Linked DNA regions of Tistrella mobilis. The main gene of each other region encodes a partner of the protein of the gene in region 2 in a complex. Links are inferred from orthologs where the notes say so. Each region holds a gene or a part of one and is shown on either strand. Other genes may lie near its edges.

Region 1 (3,225 bases), 570 kb from region 2 along the record:
TCCGCACGAACTGCGCCCGTCCGCCGCCGAGCCCGGCGAAGAGCGGGCGGTCGGTGCCGGTAAGCCAGGCCTGGGCGCCAAGCGAAACGAGCACGTCATACAGCGCGTCGCGTCGCTCGGCATCGAGATGGGCTGCAACTTCATCCAGCAGCAGGATCGGCGCCGATCCTTCCACCGTCCGTTTCAGCCGTGCCACCGCCAGCACCAGGGCCAGCAGCAGCGCCTTCTGTTCGCCGGTGGAGCAGCGCGCCGCCGGCATGCCGTTGCCCTCGTGGGTCACGGCCAGATCCGTGCGATGGACACCGGCCCGGGTCGTCCCGGTCTCGGCATCGATCCCCCGGTTTTCGGCCAGCCGTCGGGCCAGCCCGTCTTCCACCGCAAGGGCGGGCTGGCCGGCAAGTGCCGCCTCCACCTCGCCCTCAATCGCAATCCGGGCCTTGGGGAAGCCGTGACCACCCGCCACCAGAACCGATTTCAGCTGGCTTGCGAAACCCAGCCGCGCAGCCGCGATCGCAACGCCCTTGGCGGCCATGGTCGCCTCCAGCGTGCCAAGCCAGGCGGGATCCCGCCGGCCATCTCGCAGCAAACGCGCCCGCTCGCGCATCGCCTGCTCGTAGGCGGCGATCCGCCCGGCATGGTCGGGATCCAGCCCATAGACCAGCCGGTCGAAGAACCGCCGCCGGTTGCCCGCCCCCTCGACGAACAGCCGGTCCATCGCCGGCGTCACCCAGAGGACCGACCAGCGCCGCCCGAGTTCCGCTGCGCTCGAATTACGCCCATCCACCCGGACAATCCGGCGCTCACGCTCCAGACCGCCACCGGCCAGGCCGGTGCCGACCTCGACCGGACCGTCGGCCGTCTCGACCGTCGCCGCAACTGCCCAACCGCCGCCGGCAGCGCGGATCTCCTCGCCCGGAGCCAGCCGGTCCATTTCCCCAAGCCGCGCACCGCGCAGACCGCGCCCGGGAGCCAGCATAGACACGGCTTCAAGCAGATTGGTTTTACCGGCACCATTGGGCCCGGTCAGCACCACCGGTGCCGGATCCAGCGCCAGACGCAGGGTCGGGTAATTGCGGAAGCCGGTCAGGACCAGCCTGGTGATGGCCGGTCGCATCACGCCGGGCCGCAAGGACGCGGCACCGGTCACGCGCTCCGGAAAATCGGTGAGGTCGGACGTGATCAAATCCGCATCGGCATCAGCACATAGAGCGCACCGGCGTCCGCCGTGTCGCGGATCACCACCGGCGAAGCCCCGTCAGCGATCGCCAGCTCCATCAGATCGCCGTCGATCTGGCCGGCCACATCAAGCACATAGCGCGAGTTGAAGCCGATATCGATGTGCTGGCCTTCGTAGTCGACCGTCAGCTCTTCACTTGCCGAGCCGTTATCCGGGCTGGTCACGGCAAGATCAAGCCGGCCATCGGTGAGCGAGAACCGTACGGCGCGCGACTTCTCGCTCGAAATCGTGGCGACACGATCCACCGCGGCCGCGAAGGGCTTGCAGTCGATGCGCACCATCTTGTCGTTGCCCGCCGGGATCACCCGCTCGTAATCCGGGAACGAGCCGTCGATCAGCTTCGAGACCAGGACCACATCGCCGAAGACGAAGCGGATCTTGGTTTCCGACAGTGCCACAGACACCTCAGCCTCGACCTCGTCGACCAGCTTGCGCAACTCGCCCACCGCCTTGCGGGGCACGATCACGCCAGGCATGCCGGCCGCGCCTTCTGGTACATCCGCCTCGACACGCGCCAAGCGGTGACCATCGGTCGCGACCGCACGCAGCCGGCGGCCATCCGGCCCTTCGGCCACATGCAGATAGATACCGTTCAGGTAGTAGCGCGTCTCTTCGGTGGAGATTGCGAAGCGGGTCTTATCGATCAGCCGCTTCAGCTCCTCGGCCGGCAGCGAAAAGGCGAAGGGCAGGTTGCCCTCGGCGATCTCGGGGAAATCCTCGGCCGGCAGCACCGACAGCGCCGAAGCGTAGCGCCCGGCAGTCAGCTTCACCTGGCCCTTGGCGGCATCAAGCGCCAGCTCGACCTCGGCTCCGTCGGGCAGCTTGCGGACGATGTCGTGCAGCGTGTGCGCCGGCACGGTGGTCCGCCCCGGCTGCCCCACCGTCGCCGGCACATCCTCCACCACCGACAGATCCAGATCGGTGGCGGTCAGGCGAAGCCGGCCCGAGGCTTCCGCCTCGACCTGCACATTGGCCAGGATCGGAATCGTGTTGCGGCGCTCGACGACGCTCTGCACGTGGGTCAGCGCGCGGAGCAGGGCGGCGCGTTCGATGGTCAGCTTCATGTGCGCTCCCGGTGAGGGCTGTCGATCGGCTTGGGGCATGCCCGGCCGGCAGATCTGAGAGGGCGGTGACGGCCCCGGAGACGGTTCCGGACTCTGGCCCCGTCAGGGGCTAGGAGTATACCGCCCGCGCGCGCGTGAAGCCAGTGCGACGGCAGATTTCACCGGGGCGCGGACCGCGCAGCCGGGACGGGACGGATGGCTCCGTTCAGCTTTCCAGCATCCGCCGCAGCAGCTCGATATCGTCGGAGAAACCGGCATCCTGACCGGCCAGTTCCTCGACCTTCTTGACCGCGTGCATCACCGTGGTGTGGTCGCGGCCACCGAATTTGCGGCCGATCTCGGGCAGGCTCGACTGAGTGAGCTGCTTGGCCAGGTACATCGCCACCTGCCGCGGCCGCGCGATGGCGCGCGAGCGCCGGGCGGAGTGCATGTCCGAGACCCGGATGTTGAAATGCTCGGCCACCCGCTTCTGGATGTCCTCGATCGTCAGCCGGCGCTCGTTGGCGCGCAGCAGATCCTGGAGCACTTCCTGGGTGGTCTCCAGCGTGATCGCCCGGCCGACCAGGGTCGCATGGGCGACGACACGGTTGAGGGCACCCTCCAGCTCGCGGACATTGGAGGCGATCTTGTGGGCCAGGAATTCCAGCACCTTCACCGGCACCACCGCACCCAGCTGATCCGCCTTCTGCTGCAAGATGCCGAGGCGCAGTTCATAGGTGGTGGGATGAATGTCGGCGACCATGCCCCAGCCGAGGCGGGAGCGCAGCCGCTCTTCCATACCATCCAGGTCCGAAGGCGAGCGGTCACCGGAAACCACGATCTGGCGATTCTGATCCACCAGCGCGTTGAAGGTGTGGAAGAACTCTTCCTGGGTCGAGTCCTTGCCGCTGATGAACTGCACGTCGTCGATCATCAGCACGTCCA
Region 2 (3,206 bases):
GCCAGGATCAGATCCATGCAGCCATCAGGCAGAACCAGGAACGGGGCCGCGGGCCCGGCGGCGGCCCGCGACGACCACACCGCCCGAACCAGCCCGCCAAGGGCCGGGGGCGGCGGGGTCTCGACATAGGCGGCCCCGCCGGTATCGGTCATGGGACTGCCGACGGGATCAGAAGGGCAGGTTGCCCATGCCGGGGATGTTCAGCCCGCCGGTCATCTTCTGCATCTCGTCGTTGACATAGGTCTCGACCTTCTTCTTCGCGTCGTTCACCGCCGCGACGATCAGGTCTTCCAGCATCTCGACCTCTTCCGGATCGACCAGCTTGGGGTCGATCTTCAGGCTGCGCAGCTCGGACTTGCCGGTCATCACCGCAGTGACCATGCCGCCGCCCGACTGGCCGGAGATCTCGACCTTGGCGAGCTGCTCCTGCATCTCGGCCATCTTCGACTGCATCTTCTGGGCCTGCTTCATCAACTGGCCGATGTTGCGCATCACAAGGGCTCCTCGGGTCGGGATCGGATGTTGGCTGCTATATAAAGGCGGGGGGCGGCCGGCGCCAGCCCTGCACCGCCCCGGCGGGCGATGCGCGGTCAGAAATCCGCAAACCGCGCATCGTAATCGGCCCCGGCGGCATCCTCGTCGCCGGCACCATAGGCCTCTTCGTCGAAGATGCCGTCGAACATCTCGGCATCCAGCCGCTCGATCTCGGTCTGGCCGCCGCCTTGTTCGGCAGCAGTGCCGGCGGCGAAGATCGGGGTGACGGCTTCGAGCGTCGCCCCGGGGAAGGCCGCGAACACGGCCTCGACCATCGGATGGCGGCGGGCCAGCGCCAGCATGCGCCGGTTGCGCATCTCGTCGTACTGCACCAGCGTCGGCGTCGCCCGTGCGGCGGCGGCCAGCGCCGGATCGTTGAGGGCGCCGGCCGCCAGCACCTGCCAGGGGGCGTCGTCGATCCGGCTCAGCAGATCCTGAAGCTTCGTGGCGAGCCCGCCATCGGTCCCCGGCTCGAAGGCCAGCACCAGCCGGCGTTCGGCAGCCGTAACCGTAATTTCGGCGACATGGGCCGCGGCGCGCAGTTCCGGCACGATCCGGATCTCCCGATGCCGGCGCAGCAGGTCGATGATCTCGCGCCAGCGATCGAGCCTGGTGCGGATCTCGTCGGGCAGCAGCTGCTCGGGTTCGGCGGCCGGTTCGGGCCTGGTTGTCGGCTCGGATCTGGTTGTCGGCCCGGATTTTGGGGCCGGCACGGGTTTGGGGGCCGCGGGTGCAGGCTTCGGGGCCTCGACCGGACGTGATGTCTCGATCTGACGTGATATCTCGACGGGGCGCGGGGCCTCGATCGGACGTGGAGAAGGGGCCGCGCGGGGCGGTTCGAGGGGGCGCCGGTTTGGCGCCGCCGGGGTCGGCGCTTGAGACGCCCCGGCGGCCGGGCTAGGGCGGGGCGGGGGCCCTCCGGAGCCACCACCCGCAGGGCCGCCCGTCCCGGCATCCTTCAGCATCCGGGCAAGCTCGGCCGGGTCGGGCAGGTCGGCGGCATGGGCCAGACGGATCACCACCATCTCGGCCGCAGCCTGGGGCACGGGGGCGAGGCGCACCTCTCCCAGACCCTTGAGCAGCATCTGCCAGGCGCGGCCCAGATGGGCCATGCCAAGGCGCTGGGCGATGCGATGGGCGGCATCGCGCTCGGCCGCGGTCAACACCGGGCCCTTGCCCTCGGCACCGGCCAGCTTGACGCGGGTCATCAGGTGCACCAGCGCCAGCATGTCTTCCACGATCACCGCCGGATCGGCACCGGCACGGGCCTGATCATCCATGATCGCGAGCGCAGCGGCGACATCGCCCGACAATGTCCGGTCCAAGAGGTCGACCACGATCGCACGGTCCGCGAGGCCCAGCATGTCGCGGACCTGATGTTCGGTGACGCGGCCGGCGCCATGGGCGATGGCCTGGTCGAGCAAAGAGAGGCCGTCGCGCACCGACCCGTCGGCGGCCCGCGCGATCAGCGCCATGGCCGCATCGTCGATCTCTGCCCCCTCGATCCCGGCAATGCGGGAGAAATGGGCGGAGAGCACCTCGGGCTCGACCCGTTTCAGATCGAAGCGCTGGCAGCGCGACAGCACCGTCACCGGCACCTTGCGCAGTTCGGTGGTGGCGAAGATGAACTTCACATGCGCCGGCGGTTCCTCAAGCGTCTTGAGCAGCGCGTTGAACGCGCTGGTCGAGAGCATGTGGACCTCGTCGATGATGTAGATCTTGAACCGCGCACCGACCGGGCGATAGCGCACGCCCTCGATGATCTCGCGGATGTCGTTGACGCCGGTGCGGCTGGCCGCGTCCATCTCCAGCACGTCGACATGGCGGTCCTCGACGATCATGCGGCAGTTCTCGCACACCCCGCAGGGCGCGGGTGTCGGCCCGCCGGTGCCGTCGGGGCCGGTGCAGTTCAGCGCCCGGGCGATGATACGGGCGGTCGAGGTCTTGCCCACGCCGCGCACGCCGGTCAGCAGGAAGGCATGGGCCAGGCGGCCGGTCTCGATCGCATTGGTCAGCGTGCGGACCAGCGCATCCTGGCCGATCAGCTCAGCGAAGGTGCGGGGGCGGTATTTGCGGGCGAGAACGCGGTATTCGACGGGCGTCCCCGTTGCGGCTGATCCCGTCGCCGTGGCGCCGCCGGCCGCATCTGCGGTCGGGGCTGGCTCTGCGGCGATGTCGGATGCGGTCATGCCGGGTTCCGGTCGGGATCTCTGGGAAGAGGGCGGCGCGGCCCGGAAGAGGGATCGAGGCAGGCAGGCGAGGACAAGTGAGGTGGAAGGCTGGCAAATGAGGTGGAAGGCTGGACAGCGACCCGGATCGCAACTCGTTACGGCTGCTGCCTTCCGGCCCTGACCGGGTTGGCGAGGCTCTCCGTCCGCGCCAGCCTTCCGCGGGTCACTATGGGGATGAGGCCCCCGGTTTGCAAGCCCGCTGTGCAGCCTCCGCGGGAGGCGGGCCGGCGGATGCGGCGGCGTGCCGGCGGCGGGACAGCCCCGGGCGATGGTGCTATCGTTCCCGCCATTGCCGTGAAGAGCCGCGAAGTTCCGCCAAAGTCCGAGGACGACCCCGATGTACGACCCGCATGATCCCGACCGCCCCAATGTGCTCGCCGGCCTGCGCATCGATCGCGCCGGACGCCACCGCCGGGATCCGGACTGGATCGCCGCCCGCGC

Evidence for each region.
Region 1: the proteins of P7L68_RS08390 (region 2) and dnaN are in contact, whole or in part, in a cryo-EM structure (PDB 8GIZ), measured with the Escherichia coli proteins. The link is inferred for Tistrella mobilis from one-to-one orthologs.

The regions. Positions count from the first base shown.
Region 1 is NZ_CP121017.1:903-4,127, reverse strand. What follows is about bases 241-3,150. They hold dnaN (DNA polymerase III subunit beta), read right to left. Parts: upstream 2,302-3,150; coding sequence 1,180-2,301; downstream 241-1,179. Other genes in these bases: dnaA (chromosomal replication initiator protein DnaA), read right to left, coding at 2,507-3,150; recF (DNA replication/repair protein RecF), read right to left, coding at 241-1,183. Outside these bases: more of recF, read right to left, coding at 1-240; more of dnaA, read right to left, coding at 3,151-3,225. UniProt on the Escherichia coli protein: Confers DNA tethering and processivity to DNA polymerases and other proteins. Acts as a clamp, forming a ring around DNA (a reaction catalyzed by the clamp-loading complex) which diffuses in an ATP-independent manner freely and bidirectionally along dsDNA.
Region 2 is NZ_CP121017.1:575,793-578,998, forward strand. The notes cover bases 158-3,048. They hold P7L68_RS08390 (DNA polymerase III subunit gamma/tau), read right to left. Parts: upstream 2,724-3,048; coding sequence 591-2,723; downstream 158-590. Other genes in these bases: P7L68_RS08385 (YbaB/EbfC family nucleoid-associated protein), read right to left, coding at 169-492. Also shown: P7L68_RS08380 (helix-turn-helix domain-containing protein), read right to left, coding at 1-152; nudC (NAD(+) diphosphatase), read left to right, coding at 3,103-3,206. UniProt on the Escherichia coli protein: Part of the beta sliding clamp loading complex, which hydrolyzes ATP to load the beta clamp onto primed DNA to form the DNA replication pre-initiation complex.